2 linked regions of the Caballeronia sp. TF1N1 genome follow. The protein of the gene in region 2 interacts with the protein of the main gene of each other region in a pairwise test. Links are inferred from orthologs where the notes say so. Each region holds a gene or a part of one and is shown on either strand. Other genes may lie near its edges.

Region 1 (16,796 bases), on a different replicon or contig from region 2:
GAATTTCCGTTTGCGTGAACTCATTTTCGTACCTCCGCGCGGAGCATGAGCATCCCTGAGCGCTCCGTTATAAGCTGTTATTCTTGATCCCGCCCCGACCTTCCTCAAGGAATCCCGTGGTCCAACGCATTCTCGAAGCCGCCAAGATCGAGTCTCTCGATCCTTCGGCTATCCCCCGTCTTCGCATGCCCGAACGCGGCACCGTGTTCGCCGCCCGCGCCGCGCGTCTGTTGCAACTCGCCGAAGCGAGCAATCCGATCGCGGGCTATCTGCGCCTCATGGCCGCGCTCGCCGATGCGCAGCAACGCATCCTTTCAACCTCCACCGCTTTGATGCCCGCGCGCGAGTCGATCGAACGCAATCAGCAGCATTCGATGCCTATCGTCCCCGCGCTCACCGACGAGCGCGATCCCGCGTGGCGCGACGTGCTGTTCATGCTGCTCGACATTATCGAGGCCGCGGGCGCGCTTACGCCGCCGCTCGCGCAACTCGTCGCGCGTCTGCGCACGACCGACGCCGCCACGCTCGACACGCAGGCCGACGCGATCATCGCGCTGCGCTTCGCGGAGATCGATCCGGCGGCGGCGCCATTCATCGTCGCCGCGCTGCAAGTGGTGTGGACCGATCTGGCCACGCGCATCGCCGTGTCGGATGTGCCTTATCTCGATGCGCCCGGCGTCTGCCCGCTCTGCGGCTCGATGCCGGTGGCGAGCATCGTGCGCGTCGGCGGCACGCATGATGGTTATCGCTACGTGCAGTGCGGCTTGTGCTCGACCGAATGGCATGTCGTGCGCGCCAAATGCTCAAATTGCGATTCCACCAAGGGCATTGCGTATCACGCCATGGGCACGCCCACGGACGACGAAACCGAGGAACAACGCGCCGCCCGCGCGAAGCAGGCCGCGCTCAAGGCCGAGTCGTGCGACGAATGCGGCACCTACAGAAAGATCGGCTATCAGGACAAGGCCTACGACTTCGAGCCTTACGCCGACGATCTGGCAAGCCTCACGCTCGACCTTCTGATGGGCGACGCCGGTTTTCGCCGTGCGTCGCCGCATCCGTGGCTGTGGCCCGAACACGTCGATGAAGCATGAAGGGAAGAGGATAGAAGCGTGAGTAATGTCACCGGCAACAACGACAGCGAATTGCGCGCGCTGATGGCACGAGTGCCATCGGTGGAGCGCGTGCTGGCATCGGCGGCATTCGCGCCGGTCTTGGCCGCGCACGGACGCACGCAGACGCTCGCCGTGCTGCGCGCGTCGCTCGACGCATGGCGCGCCGAAGCGCAGGCGGGCCGCGCATCCGTCGAGGCACTGGCCGATGCGAGCCTCGCGGCAAGCGTCGGCGCGACGCTCGACAAGCGCGCGGAAAGCAGCGTGAAAAGCGTCTTCAATCTCACGGGCACGGTGCTGCACACGAACCTCGGCCGGGCGCTATTGCCGGATGAAGCGCTGCGCGCCGTCGCCGAAGTCCTGACGCGGCCGGCCAATCTCGAATTCGATCTGGCGACCGGCGCGCGCGGCGACCGCGATGACCTCATCAACGAACTTATCTGTGAACTGACGGGCGCCGAAGCCGCGACGGTCGTCAACAACAACGCGGCCGCCGTGCTGCTGACGCTGTCCGCGCTGGCCACGCGTCGCGAAGTGATCGTGTCGCGCGGCGAGCTGGTCGAGATTGGCGGCGCGTTTCGCATTCCCGACATCATGAGCCGCGCGGGCGCGAAGCTGCGCGAAGTCGGCACGACCAACCGCACGCATCTGAAGGATTACGACGAAGCGATCAACGCCAGGACCGCGCTCCTGATGAAAGTGCATTGCAGCAACTACGCCGTCACGGGCTTCACCAAGGAAGTCACGCTCGCGGAACTCGCGCCGCTCGCGAGGGCGCGCGGCTTGCCGGTTGTCGTGGATCTCGGCAGCGGCACGCTCGTCGATTTGGCGCAATGGGGCTTGCCGCGCGAGGCCACGGTTCGCGAGACGGTCGAGGCTGGCGCGCAACTCGTCACCTTCAGCGGCGACAAGCTGCTCGGCGGTCCGCAGGCGGGCCTGATCGTCGGTACGAAGGAACTGATCGTGAAGATCAAGAAGCATCCGCTCAAGCGTGCGCTGCGGGTCGGCAAGCTCACGCTCGCGGCGCTCGAAGCGGTGTTGCGGCTTTATCGCACGCCGGAGACGCTCGCCGAACGTCTCACCACCTTGCGCCTGCTGACGCGTCCCGCGGACGCCATGCGCCTTGCCGCCGAACGCATCCGGCCCGTGCTGCGGGCAATGACCGGTGCGGATTTCGTGGTCGCCACTGAGCCGATGTTCAGTCAGATCGGCAGCGGCGCGTTGCCGGTCGATGTCCTGCCGAGCTACGGCCTCGTCGTGCGGCTCACGAGCGGAAAGAAGGCAGGCGGCCAGTTGAATCGCATCGAGCGCAGACTGCGCGATCTGCCGCGCCCGGTCATCGGGCGCATTGCGGATAACGCGCTGTGGCTCGATCTGCGCTGTCTCGAAGCACAGGACGAAGCCGCGTTCATCGCCCAGTTGGAGATGCAGGCAACGGGCCGCAACGCATGATCGTCGGCACGGCGGGGCATATCGATCATGGCAAGACGACGCTCGTGCGCGCGCTGTCGGGCGTGGATACGGATCGTCTGAAGGAAGAGAAGGCGCGTGGCATTTCCATCGAACTGGGTTATGCATACGTGCCGCTCGGCGATGGCGGCGTGCTCGGCTTCATCGACGTGCCGGGGCACGAAAAGCTCGTGCATACGATGGCGGCGGGCGCATGCGGCATCGACTTCGCGCTCGTGGTGATCGCCGCCGACGATGGCGTCATGCCGCAAACGCGCGAACATCTCGCGATTCTTCAGTTGCTCGGCGTGAAAGATGGCGCAGTGGCGGTGACGAAGTCCGATCGTGTCGATGCCGCGCGCCTGAACGAAGTCCATGCCGAAATCGCCGCGCTTCTAGCCGGCACCGCTTTGCAACACGCACCGCTCTTTAACACCAACGCCACGCGCGATGACGACTCCGGCGTGGCCGCGCTGAACGCGCATCTGCACGATGTCGCCAAGCACTGGCGCGCGCGCCGCGACGACGGCTTCTTTCGTTTGGCCGTGGACCGCGTGTTCACGCTCGCGGGCCAGGGCACGGTGGCGACCGGCACGGTGTTCGCGGGGCAGACGAAGGTTGGCGACACGCTGGCGCTCGCGCCGCGCGAGGGCGAAGCGCCGGTTCGTGTGCGCAGCATTCACGCGCAGAATCGCGCTTCGGAGACGGGGCGCGCGGGGGAGCGCTGCGCGCTCAATCTCGCGGGCATCGAGAAAGGCGCGCTGTCGCGCGGCGACTGGATTCTCGATGCGCGTCTCGCGCGCGCGTCCGAGCGAATCGACGTCGAACTCACGCTTCTCGCCGATGCCTCGCCGGCGCTCACGCACTGGAGCCCGCTGCATGTACATCTGGGCACGATGCACCGCGTCGCGCACATCGCCTTGCTCGACGGCGAAACGCTCGCGGCCGGGCAGACGGCGCGCGTGCAACTCGTATTCGATAGGCCGGTTTGCGCGCTGCCGGGCGACCGCTTCATCGTTCGCAACGCGCAGGCGGATAAAACGGTAGGCGGCGGGCGTGTGCTCGACCCGTTTGCGCCCGCACGCAAGCGCCGCACGCCGCAGCGCCACGCGTGGCTCGATGCGCTCACCGCGATGCTCGACACCGGCGCCATCGACGAACTCTTCGCGCAGTCGCCGTATGGCTTGCCGCGCTCCCTCGTCGAGCATCTTGCAGGTCGAACGCTTGGATCGATGACCCAGCCCGACGGTCTGCGCAGCATACCCATCCACGACGATGCGCTCTTGATCAGCGTCGCGCGATGGGACGCGTTGCACGCGTGTCTGACGGATGCACTCGCCGCCTTCCACGAACGCTTTGCGGACGAGCAAGGCCCGGATACCGCGCGCCTGCGCCGCATGGCCGCGCCGCTCGCGCCCGAAGCGCTGTGGCGCGCGCTCATCGACGACGCCGTGACGCTAGGCACGATTGCGCGAAGCGGTCCGTGGCTGCATCTGCCATCGCATACGGTTACGCTCGATGCCGCCGAGGACGCGCTGGCCCGCGTCGTGCTCTCATCGATCGAGGAAGGCCGCTTCGACCCGCCGTGGGTCAGGGATTTGGCCACCACGCATGGCGTGCCCGAAGACGCGGTGCGGCGTCTGTTGCGCAAGCTCTCGCGCCGTGGCGATGTCTTTCAGGTGGTGCGCGACTTGTTTTACGGACGCGCGTCCATTGCAGCACTTGCACGGCTGGCTGCCGAACATGCAAACGCGAACGGTGCGATAGGCGCGGCCGCATTTCGCGATGCCAGCGCGCTCGGCCGCAAACGCGCGATCCAGGTTTTGGAGTTCTTCGACAGGGTTGGGTACACTCGGTTTCACCGCGACCTTCATCTGTTGCGAACCGACAGCCGCTGGCACGAATCCGTCTGACTATCGAACGTCGAGTTACGACGTGGAGACCTTCGCGGCGCACGCTGTCGCGTGAAATCCGATGGAGCATTCCTACTACAAGCTCTTGCATCTTCTGTCGAGCCATCCCGAATGGACGCTCGTGGTAGTGCTGCTTGCGTCGTTTCTGGAGTCGCTCGCATTCATTGGCACCTTCATTCCGGGCAGCACGGCCATGTTCATCGCGGGCGCGCTCGTCGGAACCGGCGCGCTCAATCTCGGCTGGGTGATGGTCTGCGCGGTCGTCGGCGCCATTGCGGGCGACGCGGTCAGCTTCTGGTTCGGCAAGCGCTATGCAACGAGCATCGCGCAGATGTGGCCGTTTCGGGCACATCCCGGCGCACTCGTCGCCGGCCGAAGATATTTCGACAAACACGGCGCGAAGAGCGTGGTGCTCGCGCGTTTCGTCGGACCGATGCGCGCGGTGGTGCCGGTCGTCGCTGGCGTCGCGGGCATGACGCCCGCGCGCTTTCTGGCCGTCAACATCATTTCCGCGCTGATCTGGGCGCCGCTGCACATCCTGCCGGGCGTGGTCTTCGGAGCTTCGATCGAACTGGCGGGCGCGGTATCGATCCGGCTCGTGGTGATCCTCGTCATCCTCGCGGCGCTTGCGTGGCTTGTGTTCAATCTCGCGCGCGTGGTGATTTCGCATGCGAAGGAATGGACGTTCGCCTCGCGCGACATGTTGCTTGCGACCTGCCAGCAACGCCGTGGTCTGGCCGCGCGGATGCTCGCACGCGCGCTCGATCCGGGCAATCCTGCGACCGGGCTCATCGTGATGATTTCCGCGCTGCTGCTCGTCTCGGCGGTCGCGTTCTTCTACGTGCTGTCGGGCGTGGCGCGCGGCAGTTCGCTCGTGCAGGTGGATACCTCCATCTTCCGGCTGTTGCAGTCGTTCCGTTCGACCTGGGCCGATTCCATCCTCGATGCCGCCGCCACGCTCGGCAGCACGCCGACGCTCGCCGCGCTCGCCGTGACGGTCGTCGTGTGGATGGTGTTCGAGCGGCGCTGGCGCACGGTCACGTACTGGCTCGTCGCCGTCGTGTTTTCGCAAGTGCTGGTGCTCGCGATCCGCTTCACCGCGCGCGATCCGATGCTCGTCACGCTCGCGCCCGCCGACCATTCTTTTCTGAGCAGTCACGTCTCGGCCACGGTCGTGATCTACGGCTTTCTCGCGTTCTTGCTGCTGCGGCGCGTCGGCACCATTTCGGGTGTGTTGATCGCGACGGCGACATCGGCGATCGTCACGGCCGTCGCGCTCGCCGGGTTGTACTTCGGCCGCTTCACCATTTCCGCCGTGCTCGGCAGCGTCGCGCTCGCGGCCATCTGGGTGTTCCTGATCGCGCTCACGGCGGTGTGGCGTAATCCCGGAAAACCGAAGCCGCGTCCGTGGATGCCGTTCGCGGTGCTGGCCGTCATCTGCGCAAGCGTGGCGTTGCAGTTGAGCGATTCATCCGAGGCGCACAGCGCGCCGCCCGTCACGGTCGTCATCACGCCGATTCAATGGACCGATACCTTCTGGCGCACGTTCTCGTGCTACCGGTCGGCCATGGATGGCGACCGTCGCGAGCCGATCACCGTGCAATGGGCGGCCACGCCCGCGCAGATTCGCGCGCAACTGACGAGCCGCGGCTGGACCGAGGTGTCGGGTGTGTCGGTGAAGAGCGTGATGTCGGTGGTGTCGCCCAACGCACCGGCGGTCGCCTTGCCCGCGCTGCCGCGTCTGAACAACGGCGAGCCGTCGAAGCTCGTGTTCACGCGATCCCATCTCGGCCCGCAGGAGCGCGACGTCCTGCGTTTTTGGCCCACGAACTACGCGCTAGGCATGGGCGCCCGCGCGCAGCCCATGCCGATCTGGCTCGGGTCCGTGGTCCATGAGCGCATCAGGCGACCGACCTGGCCGTTCAACGTGCTGCGCCCGGACTTGCGTGGCGACCCGATGGCGTTCGACCGTGGCGCGAGTTCGCCGTGGGGCGGCATTGAAATTGCGAATAGCGCGGGGTGCGGCGGCATTCCCGTGATGCTCGTCGAATCGCGGGCCGATTGAGCGCGTCCGGCCGCGAGACCACAGACCACAACGAACCGAGGAAGACGCGTGATTCAGATACCGCCATCGGCGATTGCGCAGTGGGGCGGGGCGGCGGTGTTCGCCAATGTGCTGCTGACGCGGCTCGGTGTGCCGCTGCCTTCCGCGCCGTTGCTGCTGTTCGCGGGAACGGCTGTCGCGAACGGGCGGCTCTCGTTCGTCTCCGTGCTGGTGGCTGCCGTGGCGGGCGCGCTCATCGGCGACGGTGTGTGGTTTGCGGCGGGACGCATCCACGGGCGCAAGCTCATTGCCGCGCTTTCGCGTCGCTCCTATGCGATCGACAACGGCATGCGTACGACCGGCGCTCTTTTCGAGCGGCATGGCGCGCCTATCGTCGCGGTATCGAAGTTCATACCGGGACTCGGACTCGTCACGCCGCCCTTGATGGGTACGACGCAAATCGCCGTGCCCGCGTTCTTTCTTTGGGATACGGGTGGGATCGTCGCGTGGGCTGCGTTCTGGCTGCTGGGCGGCGCGCTCTTTCAGCGGCAACTGCAATGGACGCTGATGGAGTTGCATCTGCACGGCGCGACGGTGATCGACCTGCTGGTGGTGCTCGCGCTGATCTTCTTCGCGTACCGTCTGTTACGCCGCAAGCCGCCGCATCAGCCTAGCGACAAGAGCGGTTAATGGCCGGTGCGCCGGCACGTATGCGAATTACGCATCACCGCTATAATCGCGGCGCGCCTGGTCGAAGTGTTGTCAGCGTGCTGAGTTTCTCCGCAGGAAGGCATTCGTATCCGGTGGTACGGCCGGGCTTCAAACCCGGTTGGGGATGTCAGACATTCCCAGGTCGGTTCGACTCCGGCTGCCTTCCGCCAATGCCTTTCCTCGCGCCTCTTTGGGTGCCGTTAGCGACGCTCGTACGACAACGTCGCCGGATCGCTGTTTCTGAAAACCGCGAACCACGGATCGACGAGGCCTCCGCCAACCGGAACGACGACGTCGCATTTCTTCGTGCGCGTGTCGCATCGGCGCAATTCGCCTGTCGTCTCCGCTGCGCTCCCAGAGATCGGAATGTACAGCTTTCCTTCGGGACCGAAGATCAGTGCCTGCGCGGATGCTCGCGGTTTATCGAAGTCGGATAGCGGCAAGGAGTCGACGACTTTCCCGCTCCTCACGTCGAACTTCAGAATGCGGTCGACGTTGTTCTTATCCAGCGGATCGGCGCTGCTGGTGGTATCGCGAAAACTCGTGACCCAAAGGTAGCCCTTGTCGTCGAACACCAAGCCTTCTGGCCGATGGAATCCGAACTTCAAGCCCTGACTTTGCACCGATGCATTGGTCGCAATCACCTTGTCCAGTTTATGGGTGTAGGGATTGAAGCGAAGGATGTACGCGAGCAGCGATAAGGGGTCCGTCGGCGCTACCGCAGGACAGCCGCGCGCCGCGACATACAGCATGCCGTCCGGCCCGAACACGACGCCACGCGGATAGAAACCCGCCGAGAATCCGACACGGTCCAGCGTGCGAACGAACGCGCCCGATTCGCTGTATTCCCGCACATCGCCTTCGTCCACCTTCGTGCAGGTTTGCCCGCTCTTGATGACGTTCGCGACGTAGTAATGGTCCGGCTGATAACCGTAATGCCAGTCGCGCGTGCCGCCGCCGAAAACGATGCCCTGCGGCGCATAAGGTACGTTTCGCGATTTTGGATTCACGAGGTACTGCTCGAACATGCCTGTGCGCCCATTAAGCTTGATGACGTCGCCGCTCGCCGCGGGATCTTCGCTGAAGTTTTGAATGCTGGCGATCAAGGAGGCGTCGTTGAAGATGATGCCCATGACGCCGTTCAACTCGGCACCGAAGGTAGAAGATGCGAAAACGCGCACGGCTCCGGTACGGAGGTCGACCTGCTTGATGGTGTCATCGTTTGTGTCATTCGGGTCGCCGATATCGCCGACGAAGATGCTCTCGCTTCTGTTGCCGCCTCCTCGCGAGAACGAGTCATCGGCTTGCGCCCAATGCGTCGTGAACATGCCGCCCGCGACGGCCGCACCCAAAAGGAATGAACGAAGAATCTTCGACGCGAATACCGCTCTTGCGTGCCGCGTCTCACTTGAGACCGGGAAAGCTGGTTTCATTGCCGCCTCCATGGATGAACTTGATGTGTTCCTCGTATGCGCCACGGTCCGATCGCGCATCTGTGTCGCGACATGTGTGTACGGCCGTGGCTTTCATCGACGTCGCGTGCGGCGTCTGGTCTTGCTGAATTGCGCGGACAAAAGGAGAGGCGTGCTCGTGTCCGTCGAGCAGCATGAATTCGTTTGGAGTCTGAAATATACCGAACGGTCGGATGCGCGCTTGCTTTCTGGCGCGCGCTGGGACGCTGGCGATGACCTGACTTAGCATAGTCGGAACGAAGCGGAATGCAAGGCAATGACAAGACGCTCGTCGGATGCGTCCGGTGGGTTTCGAGTACAGCCGATTCAGCGCGAATCTTCGAGCCATGTGGAATTCACAATTCAGACTTGCTTTGACCTCTGTATAGATTTTGGCTAACATCCAAGCACTTGGTGTGTTCGTTTCGGGTTTCTGCAGTTCTTGTCCGCGCTTAAAAGTGCATATGCACTTTAACCGGCCAACCCGGAACGGACGTGCTTAACCACGAAACAGGAGAGGCATCATGGGACAGCAACGAATTTTGGTTACGGCAGCGGCGGGCAAGACGGGCGTGCATACCGTTCAGAACCTCCTCGACAGCGGACATGCAGTCCGCGCGCTCGTGCGAACAGTGGATGCGCGCAGCGAGGCGCTTCGGCAGGCCGGGGCGGAAGTCGTCGTCGGAGACTTGCTCTCGCACGACGACGCCATTCGTGCGACGGATGGCGTCTCTGCCGCGTATCTCTGTTTTCCCGTGCGTCCGGGCTTCATCCAGGCGACCGCGTATTTCGCCGATGCAGCGCGTCGCAACGGACTCGATGTCGTCGTCAACATGTCGCAAATCTCCGCGCGAGAAGATTCGAAGAGCCACGCCGCGCGCGACCATTGGATTGCCGAGAGAGTGCTCGACTGGTCGGGCGTGCCGACGGTGCATATCCGTCCGACGTTTTTCTCCGAGTGGATGGTTTTTCCGTGGGTGCGCGATACGATCGTGCAGGACGGCAAGATTGCGCTGCCATTCGGCAACGGACGTCACGCGCCGATTGCCGCCGAAGATCAGGCGCGCTTCATCGCGACAGTGCTCGCGAACCCCGCAGGTCATATCGGCAAGACGTACGAGCTTTGCGGTCCCATCGAGCTGAGTCAGAAGGAAATTGCCGAGAAGATCGGCGCGGTGCTCGATCGCAAAGTCGTCTACGACCCGATGACGCTCGACGCTTATCGCGAGCATCTGAGCCAATACAAGTTGCCCGAATTCATGATCCAGCATTTCATCGAAGTGGCGGTGGACTATCAGAACGGCGTGTTCGAAGGGCGCAACGAGATCATCGGCCGGGTCACCGGGAAGGCGCCGCAGACCGTCGAGGAGTTTGTAGAAGCCAATCGGGCTGCGTTCGAAAAGCGCGGCATTTAAGGCGCGTGCTCTGTAGCGTTGCCGTGGCGCGTTAGCGTAAGAGCGCGTCATCGGCTCGCTTCAGCATCACGGACGTGCGCCGTTTCCAGATGTTCTCTGCATTCACGCGTTGGCAATTCGCTCGTCGCATGCGTTCCAACTCGCAGCGGCCTTTGGGTTCGCTGGCTCGTTTGCCTGCAGAGCACGAACCGCGTCGTCCGTTGCCGTGTACCGCCGAATAGCCTGAATTTGCAACTGATCGAAATTGTTATCGGCCGATTGGCAGGGCAACGAATATGCGTCTTGCTAAATGACAGACGCATTTAGGACGTTTAACAAAGTATCTTGCACGCAGCTTGGTTACGATTGAGGTTCCGCTTGCTTTCGAAGCCCGAGCCTGCCGGCTTCGGTTGTCGATAGCTTGAGTATCTGGCGACAGCATATCTTCTGAAAGCGGACTGTCGCCCCACATAACCAAAAAAGGTTTGAAATGATCAAGATCGATCGCATTGCACTGGCACAATCGAATATCGCTGGCGGCGCTGTTAAGCAGGACACCGGCTCGTGCTCGCCGAGCACGCCCGCCTCTCCGACGCAAACGGGCACTGCCAGTTCCGTCATCATCGTCAACGGTCAGACGGTCATCAGTCAAAGCGTCACGTTTTAACGAACGCTGCGGCTGACAGTCGACAAAGGCGGATCGCACGATCCGCCTTCCTTCGAGTGTGTAACTGCCGTTCAACCTGCCTGCGCGGGTTGTACGCTGTCTTTCTGCCTGCGCTGCAGTTCCTGCGTCGTCTCGCCTTGACCGTTCGGCAACCAACCCGGCGGGCGAAGCACGAAGGAGACAGCATCCGAAACGCGCTTTGCACCGGCCATGTCTTTTGCAAGGCTCACCCAGTGCTCCGTCTCCACGACGATCGGGTTATGCGAAGTGGTCGGCGTTGTCAGGCCGTAGCGGCAGGGTTCATCGGCGCGTTCCTCCACGTAAGTGCCGAACAGCCGGTCGAAGATAATCAGCACACCGCCGAAGTTGGCATCGAGGTAAGTGGCATTCGAAGCATGATGAACTCGGTGTGAAGAAGGCGTGTTGAACACGTATTCGAGCCAGCCGAGCTTGGGTATCCACGTAGCGTGCAACCAGAACTGATAGAGCAGATTGATGGACACGACGGCTATCACCACTTCCGGTTTCACGCCGAGCCACGATAGCGGCGTGAAGAAGATGGCTGAGCCCGTGAGCTTGGTGGTCCAGCCGAGCCGATAAGCGGATGACAACGTCAACTGGTTCGGCGAGTGATGAACCGCGTGGCTCGCCCAGAAGAAGCGCACCGTATGCGCGATGCGGTGATACCAGTAGTAGCAGAACTCCTGGCCAATGAAGAGCAGGAAGATCGTCAGCAAGTCGTTGGTCGCGACGGTATGAATACGGTGTTCCCACGCGAAATGAAACACAGGCGTTGCTAGCGAGAGCGGCAAAAACGCGAGCAGCTTTCGGCCGATCAGATCGGCGAGCGAAATCCAGAACTCGTGCCAGTCAAACGCGCGGTCGGTGCCTTTGTACTTGCCATGCAGCACGAACGCTTCGGTCATCGATGCAACAAGCACGATGGCCATCATGTACGTCGTGATTTTGCCGATCAATTCCATGATTTCACTCGGTTCCAGTGGGTTGCGAATGAAGTCACTTTAGCGATCGACTTCGTTGAAAACCATGCAGAAGTTATTTCGCGGGATGTCACGTCAACGACCTGCACCGGGCCTGCCGAAAAATCGAATTTAGATGCGCTTGCCTTTGGACAGCCGTCTGAATGTTGCGTCGCTACAAATTTTCCATGCGGTTAATGATAACGAATCGCATTTACCCTATAATGCCGGCGACAATAGAACAGACCGAACGTGCATGAGCCTTTCGGCGTTCGCCAAAATAATCCCGCCCGGATTCCCCTTGCCCTGGGACGGTAACCGACCATCACCGACGTTCTTCCGATTCATGCCCGTGTTCCGTTCGAATTCCGCGCAGGCCTTGCCTGCCAAGGCGCTTGTTCATCGCGCCGCTATCGTTGCCGCTATCGCCGTCGTGTTTTCCGTGTCGGCCCAAGCTCAAACTGCCGACGCTCCATCCAGCACCGATAACAGTGCTTCTTCCGCCAATACTTTGCCTGCGGTCAAGGTTCAGGCTTCGAAAGAAGCGTTGCCCGGTTCGCTCGAACCGACTTATGCAGGCGGCCAAGTCGCGCGCGGCGCAAGTTTTGGCGTGCTCGGCCAGCAGAAGATGCTCGACGTGCCGTTCAGCATGACGACTTACACGTCCAAGCTGATCGAAGATCAACAAGCGCGCACTATCGGCGACGTGCTGATGAACGACCCGTCCGTGCGCACGTCTTACGGCTTCGGCAACTTCGCCGAGACCTACGTCATTCGCGGCTTCCAGTTGCAGGGCGACGACGTGTCGCTCAACGGTCTCTATGGCATCACGCCGCGCCAGCTCGTCGCGACCGACGCGCTCGAACGCGTCGATGTCTTCAAGGGCGCAAATGCGTTTCTGAATGGCGCATCGCCGGGCGGTTCGGCGGTGGGCGGCGGTTTGAATCTGCAATTGAAGCGCGCCGACGACAAGCCGCTTACGCGCGTGACGGTGGAGGAAACCGCTTCGGGCGATTTCGGCGCGCATGTCGACGTGGGTCGCCGTTTCGGCAGCGAAGGGCAGTTCGGTATTCGCGTGAACCAGGCGAATCACGACGGCGAGACGAGTATCGACGGCGAACATCGGCGCGACAATACGACGGCCGTGTCGCTCGACTGGCGCGGCGAAAAGCTGCGTCTCTACGGCGATTTTCTGTATCAGCGCCAGCGCGTGAACGGCGGCCGGCCGACGGTCAACGACTCGGCGAACTACATCCCCGAGCCGCCCTCGGCCACGTATAACTATGCGCAGACGTGGAGCTATTCATCGCTCGAAGATACCGTCGGCATCCTGCGCGCGGAATACGATTTTCTGCCTGGCTGGACGGCTTACGTGACGGGCGGCACGCGTCACACCAACGAGCACGGCGAGTATTCGTCGCCCACGGTGAGCGCGACTGGCGTGACGGCCACGCGTCTCGGCGTGCCGCACCAGGAGGACAACACGTCGGCGGAAGCGGGTGTGCACGGTCATTTCAACACGGGACCGGTGTCGCATTTCGTGGCGGCGGGCGCGTCGATCGTACGGACGGATTCCCAATCGGCCTACACGCTTTCCGGTTCGTTCCCGACGAGTCTGTATGACACGCCGCAAGTCGGCTATCCGGCTAACGCGTTCACGGGCGGCAATCTGCAAGATCCGCAGACCACCGCGCTGAATCTGCTGCGCAGCATTTCCGTGTCGGATACGCTCGGCTTCCTGAACGATCGCGTGCTCTTCACCATCGGCGCGCGGCACCAGGAATTGCTGTCGAATTCTTACTCGTACACCGGAGCGCAGACGGCGAACTATAACCAGTCCATCACGACGCCGGTCTTCGGCCTGGTCGTGAAGCCGTGGGAAAACGTGGCGCTGTTCGCGAATCGCAGCGAAGCGCTGACCATCGGCGACACGGCGCCCAACACCGCGCTCAACTTCGGGCAGCAACTCGCGCCCGAGAAGTCGAAGCAATATGAAGTCGGCGCGAAGTACGACAACGGCAAGTACGGCGCGTCGCTCGCGCTATTCCAGATCGAAAAGCCGATGACCTACACCAACACCGCGGGCTTCTTCGTCGCGGACGGTGACGAGCGCCATCGCGGCGTGGAGGCATCGGTGTACGGCGAGCCGGTAAAGGGCGTGCGCCTGATCGCGGGCGCGACTTACATCAACGCGACGCAGCAGGACACGGGCACGGCCGTGACCAACGGTAACAAGCCGATCGGCGTGCCGACCATGATGTTCAACCTGAACGCGGAATACGATGTGCCGATGCTGAACGGCCTCACGCTGACGGCGCGCTGGATACACACGGGGTCGCAGTATCTGAACGTGAACAACACGTTGTCGATCCCGGCGTGGGATACCTTCGACCTCGGCGCGCGCTACTCGACGGCGGTTTTCGGCCGTCCGACGACCTTCCGCGCAAGCGTGCTCAATGTGGCGAACAAGTCTTATTGGTCGTCGACGAGCGGCGGGTATTTGCTGCAAGGCGCGCCGCGCACGGTGCTGTTGTCGGTGACGACGGACTTCTGATGTTCACGTAAAAACGCCGCCGGTTCGCAATGGGACCGGCGGCGTTTTCGTCTGCGCGATGCACGTCAGGCAATCAGGCGTTCAGGCACTTATGCAGCGAAACCCGGCGTAGACGTACTGGTAATGCCCTTGAAACCAGTTGCGAAAACTCGGTCTCAACATGCATGCCGCGGTACGCGGTGAGCCGCCCTTCATGATGAAGTGCTTGCCGTCGAAGAAATTGGCCGAATAGCCGAGATAGAACGGGAAGGGCTCGAAGCCTTCGAGCGGCCCGAAGACCGTCGAGGTCCATTCCCAGCCATTGCCAAACTGGCCTTCGACGCCAAAGCCGCTGCGATTCTCCGGATACGCCTGCACGGGTGAGGGGTCCCAGCGCCGGAAGTCGAAGTTGCCTTCCACTTCGTGCGGCGCGCCCTCCGCCGCGCGCTGCCATTGCGCCTCGCTCGGCAGCGCCTTGCCGGCCCAGCGCGCATAGGCGTTCGCCTCGGCATAACTCACGTACACCGGCCAGTCGAGCGGCAGCTCGATTTCCTCGAACATCGTGCGCAGTCGCCAGCCATCGGAGCTGTCGCTTTCGGCGGGAATCCAGAAGGCCGGATGCGCCACGCGTTGCTCCTCCTTCCACGCCCAGTCGGCATCGGTCCAATAGGCACGATTCCAATAGCCGCCGGCATCGATGAAGCGCAAATAGTCGCCGTTCGTCACCATGTGACGGTCGATCTCGAACGCAGGCACGTCCACGCGAACCTGGCCGAACTCGTTGTCCCAACCGAACATGCCGCCTTGGCGCGTCAGCCCGAGTGTCGCCGTTCCGGCCGGCACGCTCACCGTCTCGTGGGAAAGTTCACGTTCGGAGTTTCGCTGCGAAATCGCATTCGCCGGCGCGATTTTTCTATCGACTGGCAATTGATGCAGCATGTAGGCAAGCGTTTCGGCGTGCATCAGCCGATGTTCGATTGCGACCTCCAGCAACTGCGCGGGTGATTCGTCGGCGGAAAGCGGCCGTGCGGCGATGGTCACCGGATCGAATTGCGCGTCGATATCCGCGCGCACGCGGTCGCGATACGCCCGCACTTCGGCGAGCGTGGGCCAGTCGGCGGGCTGATCGGTGGGCAAGCCGCCATCGACCGGATCGATGCCGAAAGCAAAGAGTTGGTCGTAGGCAGGATTGAAGTCCGGCAGGTCGAAGAGCCGTTTGTCGAGCAGATTACGGTCGAAGGCTTCGAGATGCCCGATGTAGAAAACGATGCGATGCCGTTCGGCAATCGGCCGGTCGTAAAGATGCTCCGGCTTGACGATATCGAACAATTCGTCGGTCACGCGACGCGCCTCGGCGAGCCGGTCGAGCAACGGGTGACGCAGGGAAGGTTCGCGATTCATGTCGCCCAATCTCCGTGGCTTGGCCAATCAGAAAGATTAAAGCGTAGCGAACCGCGTGCCAACTGAAAAATCCACGCGGTTTATGCGCGTTTTGGCTAACAATCGCGGCGCAAGGCGCGCCGCGCAAGGCTTGACGTCAGATGCTGCGCAGGCGTTCGAAATCGTTGATGCGAATAGATTTGCCCTTCGCTTCGATGAGGCCGAGCTTGTCGAAACGCGAGAGCGTGCGGCTCACGGTTTCAAGCGTCATGCCGAGATAGCTGCCGATATCGTCCCGCGTCATGCGCAACGTGAACTCCGCCGTGGCATACCCCCGCTTGGCGAGCCGCATGGACAGATCGAGCAGCAAGCGCGCAACGCGCTCTTCGGCGCGCAGCAGGCCGAGTTGCAGGACATGATCCGCCTCGCGATTGATAGCCTGTCCGAGCATGCGAAGCATCCGCTTTTGCAGGGTGTCGGTTTCGCGGCACATGCGCTCGAAAAGCGCATACGGAATGACACACACGGAACTGTCTTCGAGCGCGATTGCGTCGCAGGCATGCTCGCCTTCGCCGATACCGTCGAGCCCGAGCGCGTCGCCCGCCAGCAAGAGGCCCGTGACCTGTTCGCGTCCGCCTTCGCGGATGACCACGGTCTTGATCGACCCCGAGCGCAACGCGAACAGCGAATCGAACGGAGTGCCCGCACGGTAGAGCGCTTCGCCACGCCGCACCGAACGCGTAACCGAGATCACATGTTCGAGCTTGGCGATGTCACGAGCGTTCAGGCCTTCGGGCATGCAGAGATGGCGCATGGCGCAGGTCGAGCACTGAGCCAGATTGCGCCGCGAGGGAAAAATGTCGGACATGGCGACCGCTTTTGTTGATGGATGACAAAAACCATTGTCCCATCGCGGGATTGTTAACCCTGGCGACAAAATGCCGCGCATCCGTTTGCGCTAGTCCGTGGTCAGGCGCTCTCGTCGCCTTCCGCGCTGGCTGCCGAGGGAATTAGCAAAACGGGCAGCGTGGCTTGCCGCAGGCATCGCTCCGCAACGCTGCCAAGAAGCAGGCGCTGAAAGCCTTTGCGTCCGTGCGTGCCCATGATCAGCACATCGGCGTTGAAGTCGACGGCGGCCTTGGTGATAAGCATCGCAATGTCG
Region 2 (7,267 bases):
TTCCCGCGCGCTCGCGCAACGCGCGCGCAAGCGATCCGCCGATCAGGCCGACGCCGAAAATAACCAGTTTATTGAAAGAGAATGCGTCCACGGAACATCGATAAGTGCGCGCCGTTCGACGCTGGAAAAATCGGCCGCTGCCCGAATCGAGCGGCGGCCCGCGAAAACTCGGGTCAACGCGCGCGCGGATAGGACCCGAGAATCTTCAGAAACGCGGCCTTGCGCCCGAGTTCATCGAGCGCGGCGGCGACGAACGCATCGTCGCGATGCCCTTCGATATCGATATAGAAGTAATACTCCCACGTGCCGGCGCGCGCGGGCCGCGATTCGAAGCGCGTCATGGAAACGCCGTGCTTTGCGAGCGGCTCCAGGAGCTTGAACATTGCGCCCGATTCATTGGTCACCGTCACGATGAGCGACGTTTGATCGTGACCGCTCGGCCCCGTCGGTTCGCGACCGATGATCACGAAGCGCGTGCGGTTGTGCGGGTCGTCCTGAATCTGCGAATAAACGACGCCCAAGCCGTAATGCGTGGCCGCGCGGTCGCCAGCGATGGCCGCGACGGCCGGGTCGCCCACCGCGATACGCGCCGCTTCCGCGTTGCTCGACACCGCCTGCCGTTCGAGCTGCGGCGCGTTCGCGGTCAGCCAGTGCTGGCACTGCGCGAGCGCTTGCGGATGCGCATAGACGCGCTTCACGCCTTCGAGCGTGCCAGACGCGGTCAAAAGATTGTGGTGAATCGGCAGCGCGAGTTCACCGCCAATCAAGAGCGACGTTTCCAGCAGCAAGTCCAGCGTGCGCGACACCGCGCCTTCCGCCGAATTCTCGACCGGCACGACGCCATATTGCGCGGCGCCCGCTTCGACCGAGCGAAACACTTCGTCGATGGACGGACACGCGAGGCCCTCGATCGAATGACCGAAGTATTCGAACATCGCCTGTTCGCTATACGTGCCGACCGGGCCCAGGAACGCTGAACGGATAGTCTGTTCGAGCGCGCGGCTCGCGGCCATGATCTCGCGCCAGATCGCGGCGATGTGCGCGTCGGCGAGCGGGCCGTCGCTCATTTCCTGCAGACGCGCGATGACTTGCAGTTCGCGCTCCGGCCGAAACACGGGCGCGTTGAAATGCTTCTTCACTTCGCCGACTTCGAGCGCGACGGAAGCGCGCTGATTCAAAAGCGCGATGAGTTGCGCGTCGAGCGCGTCGATGCGTTCACGCAGCGGTTTGAGTCTTGAATTGAGATCGTCGTCCATGCGGTGCTTGGGGCAGATGCAGTTAAAGGAGCGATGAGGCTTACGCGCTGGTCCGCTCGAATTCCTTCATGTACTCGACGAGCGCTTTCACGCCCTCGACCGGCACCGCGTTGTAGATCGATGCCCGCATGCCGCCGACGGACTTGTGGCCCTTCAGTTGCAACAGACCGCGCGCCTTGGCGCCGGTCAGGAAATCGGTATTGCGCGATTCGTCGGCGAGGAAGAACGGCACGTTCATGCGCGAGCGCGCGTTCCGGTCGACCTTGTTGACGTAGAAATCGCTGGAATCGATGGTGTCGTAAAGCAGCATCGCCTTTTCGAGATTGCGCGCTTCCATGGCTTCCAGGCCGCCCTGTTTCTTCAGCCACTTGAAGACGAGGCCAGCGACGTAGATCGCGTAAGTGGGCGGCGTGTTGTACATCGAATTGTTCTCCGCGACGATCTTCCACTCGAACGCGGACGGGCAGATAGACAGCGCGCGGTCGAGCAGATCCTCGCGCACGATCACGACCGTGACGCCCGCCATGCCGATGTTCTTCTGCGCGCCGCCGAAGAGCACGCCGTACTTGGCGACGTCCATAGGACGCGAAAGAATGTGCGACGACGCGTCCGCCACGAGCGGAACGTCGCCGAGATCGGGAATTTCGAAGGCCTCGACGCCGTCAATGGTTTCGTTCGTGCACAGATGCACGTAAGCGGGATCGTCCGAAAGCTGCCACTCGCTCAACGCAGGCACGCGCGTGAAGCCCTGCTCGGTCTTGCCAGTCGCCGCGAGATGCGGCGTGCAGTACTTCTGCGCTTCCTTGAGCGACTTGGTCGACCATGAACCGGTGACGACGAAATCGGCGGTCTTCTTCGTGCCGAGCATGTTCATCGGCACGATGGCGTTTTCGCCAATGCCACCGCCCTGCAGAAACAATATGCGATGCGACGCCGGCACCTTCAGCAATTCCCGCAGATCGGTCAGCGCCGCTTCATGGATCGACGTGAACTCCGCGCCGCGGTGACTCATCTCCATCACGCTCATGCCGCTGCCTTGCCAATCGAGCATTTCATCGGCGGCTTGCTTCAACACTTCTTCTGGCAAGGCGGCCGGGCCGGCGGAGAAATTGAACACGCGCATCTGGAGATCCCGATTTGTCTCGTTCGACAGACGCGGAGCCTGAAACGATGAGCCGAAAAGCTCGTTGTCCGCGCCTAAAAAAGAAATGGCTGCTTGCGCTTACGCGCAAACAGCCATTATCGCACTGTCCTGAAAACCCGCCAATGCGCGAGCCTTCCGGACTATGCCACCGTGCTTACTTGCCCGGCTTGACGCTTGCCACTTCCTGGTCGGCTTGCGTGCGCGTTGCCTTGATGGCTTGCGGCATGTACTTCTGCATCAAACCATTGACCACGTCGCGACCAACCTGGTCTTGAACCTGAATGAACTTGCGGCCCGTCGTGCTCTTGTAGAACGAGGTCAGGTCCTTGATTTCATCGGTCGTGTAGTACTTCGCGTATGCGTCGTACTGAGCTTTCATCGCGTCTTGACGGAAGCTGTCAGTTGCGAACACCTGCCCTGCCGAGTCAACCAGCTTCGGCACTGCGTTCTTTTGCAGCGTCGGAACGGCAGCTTGCTTCTGCTTGTCGTTCAGCGACTTGTTTTCCGACAGCGCGTCCGACAGGATTGCCGGGACGAGTTGCTTCGACTGCATTTGCGCGCTGTTGCCGATCGCGCCGACCAGCTTCTGCGCGTCGATCGCGTCGAGCAGGTCCTTGATCGCGGCTTGCTTGGCCGGATCAACCGGGGCTGCTGCGGCCGGTGCCGGAGCTGCCGCCTGGTTCGGCGCCTGGTTCTGAAGCGACTGAGCCATCGCGAAAGTCGGCACGAAAGCGGCCAGCAACATCCACTGCTTGAAACGTCCTTGCATCATTACTCCCTGTAAAAAATATCCAGTTCTGCACCGGCGACGAGCCTTCAGATTTTCGACGCTGGCTTCGCACATAACGAAGCACAGCGCCGACAAAAGGCCCGAGTCGCGCAGCTTAACCAATTCAGGCTTTCAAAAGCGAATACGAGAAGCTTGCGTCACAAAAAATATCAGGCGTCTTCGCCGTTTTCATCATTTTCTGAGTCGCCCGGCGCGGCGGCGGAGCCGTTCGTGCCGGTGTCGCCTTCGTCGAGTGCTTCAGCTTCTGCTTCCACTTCGGCTTCCGCCTCCGCGATATGCTGCAGTCCCGACAACTTGGTGCCCTCGTCAAGGCTGATGAGTGTAACACCTTGAGTTGCACGCCCCATTTCGCGGATTTCGGACACGCGCGTGCGGATGAGCACGCCCGATGTCGTGATCAGCATGATCTCGCTTTCAGGCTCGACGAGCGTCGCGGCGACCACGCGGCCGTTGCGCTCGGAAGTCTGGATCGCGATCATGCCCTTCGTGCCGCGGCCATGGCGTGTGTATTCGTTGATCGGCGTGCGCTTGCCGTAACCGTTTTCCGTCGCGGTGAGCACCGACTGGATTTCGTCGCCGGCCACGAGCATGGCGATGACCTGCTGACCGTCTTCCAGTTGCATGCCACGCACGCCGCGCGCTTCGCGGCCCATGGCGCGCACGTCGTTCTCGTCGAAACGTACCGCCTTGCCTGAATCGGAGAACAGCATGACGTCATGCGCGCCGTCGGTAATGGCCGCGCCGATGAGAAAGTCGCCGTCATCCAGACCGACCGCGATGATGCCCTTCTTGAGCGGACGGCTGAACGCTTCGAGCGGCGTCTTCTTGACGGTGCCGAGCGAAGTGGCCATGAAGACGAACTTGTCGGCCGAGAAGTCCTTAATCGGCAGCACGACGTTGATCTTCTCGCCTTCCTGCAGCGGGAACATGTTGACGATTGGCCGGCCGCGCGAGTTGCGCGAGCCTTGCGGCACTTCGTAGACCTTGATCCAGTACACGCGACCGCGGTTCGAGAAGCACAGCATGTGATCGTGCGTGTTCGCGATGAAAAGCGTGTCGATCCAGTCGTCTTCCTTCATTTGCGTGGCCTGCTTGCCGCGCCCGCCACGCTTTTGCGCGCGGTACTCGGAAAGCGGCTGCGACTTCACGTAGCCGGTATGCGACATGGTCACGACCATTTCCTGCGGCGTGATCAGGTCTTCGGTGTTCAGCTCGGTTGCATTCAACTCGATACGCGAACGACGCTCGTCACCGAACTCGGCGCGTACCTGGCCCAGTTCTTCGACGATGATCTGACGGATACGCTCCGGCCGCGCGAGGATGTCGAGCAAGTCGGCGATCTGCGCCATCACGTCGCGATATTCGGCGACGATCTTGTCTTGTTCGAGACCCGTCAGGCGTTGCAGGCGCATCTGCAGAATTTCCTGCGCCTGAACGTCCGACAGCTTGTAAAGCCCATCTTCCTGCAGCCCGTAAGCCGGATTCAGTCCTTCCGGACGATACGCAATACGCCCGCCCGTCGCCTCGGTCTCCGTGCGCGTGAGCATTTCGCGCACGAGCGACGAATCCCACGGACGGTTCATCAACTCTTGCTTCGCCACAGGCGGAGTCGGCGCGGCCTTGATGATCGCGATGAATTCGTCGATATTCGCGAGCGCCACCGCGAGGCCTTCGAGCACGTGTCCGCGATCGCGCGCCTTGCGCAGTTCGTAGACCGTGCGCCGCGTGAGCACTTCCCGCCGATGCGACAGGAAGCATTCCAGCATTTCCTTCAGGTTCAGCAGCTTGGGCTGGCCGTCGACGAGCGCGACCAGATTCATGCCGAAAGTGTCCTGAAGCTGCGTCTGCTTATACAGATTGTTCAGAATGACTTCCGGCACTTCTCCGCGCTTGAGTTCGATCACGACACGCATGCCGCTCTTGTCGGACTCGTCGCGAATGTCGGAGATGCCCTCGATCTTTTTCTCGTTGACGAGTTCGGCGATGCGCTCGAGCAGCGTGCGCTTGTTCACCTGATACGGAATCTCGTCGACGATGATGGCCATGCGCTGGCCGCGGTCGATCTCTTCGAAGTGCGTGGTCGCACGCATGACGACGCGACCGCGCCCCGTGCGATAACCGTCGCGCACGCCCGCGACGCCGTAGATGATGCCGGCCGTCGGGAAGTCCGGCGCCGGCACGATCTCGATGAGTTCGTCGACCGTCGCCTCAGGCGTGTTGAGCAGATGCAGACAGGCGTCGACGATTTCGCGCAAATTGTGCGGCGGAATGTTCGTTGCCATGCCGACCGCGATACCGGCTGAGCCGTTGATCAGCAGATTCGGGATGCGCGCCGGAAGTACGAGCGGTTCGCTTTCGCTGCCGTCGTAGTTCGGGCCAAAGTCGACGGTTTCCTTGTCGATGTCGGCCAGCAGTTCGTGACCGATCTTCGCCATGCGGATTTCGGTGTAACGCATGGCGGCGGCGTTGTCGCCGTCGACCGAACCGAAGTTGCCCTGGCCGTCCACCAGCATGTAGCGCAGCGAAAACGGCTGAGCCATGCGAACGATCGTCTCGTACACCGATGCGTCGCCGTGCGGATGGTACTTACCAATCACGTCGCCGACGATACGCGCCGACTTTTTATACGCGCGATTCCAGTCGTTGTTCAGCTCGTGCATGGAATAAAGCGCGCGACGGTGTACGGGCTTCAGTCCATCGCGGACATCGGGAAGCGCTCGCCCGACGATCACGCTCATCGCGTAATCGAGATATGAGCGGCGCATTTCCTCCTCTAGGGAGATTGGCAGAGTCTCTTTGGCGAATTGATCCATTATCCGTGTCTTGAACTGTGCAGCAGCGACACAGCAGCGCGATCCGACGATTCGAAAACATTACCTCGAGTTTCGCCCTCGCCCGCCGGCCGCGCGACCCGCGCCGGCCAGGCGCGTAAGCCATACGCTGCGGCGCTGCGAACGCAGCGCATCCAAAGATTCTAACATGCGCGACATCCGCGTCCGGAGGCTCGGCGTATACATAGTGTATGGGACGCTCAACCGCCGTTCCCGATCTTGAGGAATGAGGGATAGATGCACTTGTTCCAATTACTTACAAAAACCAGGGAACGTTTCACTGATTTCGTCACTTAGGCGGGCTATGATGCCGCCTCGTCGTTTTGCTAAAGCAGTACAAACCCGACGATAAAGATACGCAGATATTGGCTCGCGGGCACATAAAGTGCGCACGTTTCGCGCCTTCCGCGGCCAAGACCGGCTCCTGTCCCTTTCTTGTTGCGCATGCACCACATAAGGTTGCGGGCGCAGAGGGTGCGGGGATATTTTTATCGTTGCAAGGGAACGATATGGCAAAATGCCAACGCACAAAGTTAGACACTGCTCGAAGTCTACACAGCCGCGTTTTGTTCCGTAGGGAATGTTATACTCCGAGCAATGTATGACTTGTCTTTGTCTACAGGCTCGCAGTAAACCTGCGGTAATCTCAATTTCGAGAGGAGAAATATGAATAAACTTTCAAAGCTCGCGTTCATTGCAGCTACCGCAGTTATGGCTGCATCGGCCTCGGCGCAATCGGTGCCGGCCTCGCGACAAGCCGTGAACGACAACTGGGTGAACGGCACGGGCGAGTATGTGTGGATGAACGGCACGAACGAACTCTGCTGGCGCGACGCATTCTGGACCCCGGCCACGGCCAACGCAAAGTGCGATGGCGCTCTGGTCGCAGTCGCGCCGACGCCGCCCGCACCGGTCGCTCCGCCGCCCCCGGTTATCCAAAGCCAGAAGGTCACCTATCAAGCTGACGCTCTGTTCGACTTCGACAAGGCAGTTTTGAAGCCGGCTGGCAAGACCGCGCTTGACGATCTCGCATCGAAGATCGGCGCGCTGAACCTGGAAGTCGTGGTCGCTACCGGCTACACCGACCGCATTGGTTCGGACAAGTACAACGACCGTCTGTCGCTGCGCCGTGCGCAAGCTGTCAAGGCTTACCTGGTCAGCAAGGGCATCGAAGCCAACCGTATCTATACGGAAGGCAAGGGCAAGCGCAACCCGGTCACCACGGGCTGCAACCAGAAGAACCGCA

The links.
Region 1: the proteins of serC (region 2) and selB interact in binary tests that used the Escherichia coli proteins (3 or more experiments, as listed by UniProt). The link is inferred for Caballeronia sp. TF1N1 from one-to-one orthologs.

The regions. Positions count from the first base shown.
Region 1 is NZ_CP084627.1:1,115,255-1,132,050, reverse strand. Bases 2,018-5,017 are described here. They hold selB (selenocysteine-specific translation elongation factor), read left to right. Parts: upstream 2,018-2,560; coding sequence 2,561-4,474; downstream 4,475-5,017. Other genes in these bases: LDZ28_RS19205 (bifunctional DedA family/phosphatase PAP2 family protein), read left to right, coding at 4,536-5,017; selA (L-seryl-tRNA(Sec) selenium transferase), read left to right, coding at 2,018-2,564. Also shown: formate dehydrogenase accessory protein FdhE, read left to right, coding at 117-1,094; more of selA, read left to right, coding at 1,158-2,017; more of LDZ28_RS19205, read left to right, coding at 5,018-6,539; LDZ28_RS19200 (DedA family protein), read left to right, coding at 6,588-7,208; LDZ28_RS19190 (hypothetical protein), read right to left, coding at 7,430-8,662; LDZ28_RS19185 (NAD(P)H-binding protein), read left to right, coding at 9,205-10,095; LDZ28_RS19180 (hypothetical protein), read left to right, coding at 10,565-10,741; LDZ28_RS19175 (sterol desaturase family protein), read right to left, coding at 10,813-11,724; LDZ28_RS19170 (TonB-dependent siderophore receptor), read left to right, coding at 12,068-14,275; LDZ28_RS19165 (SUMF1/EgtB/PvdO family nonheme iron enzyme), read right to left, coding at 14,357-15,655; LDZ28_RS19160 (helix-turn-helix domain-containing protein), read right to left, coding at 15,792-16,502; LDZ28_RS19155 (universal stress protein), read right to left, coding at 16,604-16,796. UniProt on the Escherichia coli protein: Translation factor necessary for the incorporation of selenocysteine into proteins. It probably replaces EF-Tu for the insertion of selenocysteine directed by the UGA codon. SelB binds GTP and GDP.
Region 2 is NZ_CP084626.1:2,145,677-2,152,943, forward strand. Bases 339-3,298 are described here. They hold serC (3-phosphoserine/phosphohydroxythreonine transaminase), read right to left. Parts: upstream 2,380-3,298; coding sequence 1,297-2,379; downstream 339-1,296. Other genes in these bases: pheA (prephenate dehydratase), read right to left, coding at 339-1,256; LDZ28_RS10005 (DUF2059 domain-containing protein), read right to left, coding at 2,555-3,169. Outside these bases: LDZ28_RS09990 (prephenate dehydrogenase/arogenate dehydrogenase family protein), read right to left, coding at 1-91; more of pheA, read right to left, coding at 174-338; gyrA (DNA gyrase subunit A), read right to left, coding at 3,340-6,003; outer membrane protein OmpA, read left to right, coding at 6,688-7,267. UniProt on the Escherichia coli protein: Catalyzes the reversible conversion of 3-phosphohydroxypyruvate to phosphoserine and of 3-hydroxy-2-oxo-4-phosphonooxybutanoate to phosphohydroxythreonine. Is involved in both pyridoxine and serine biosynthesis.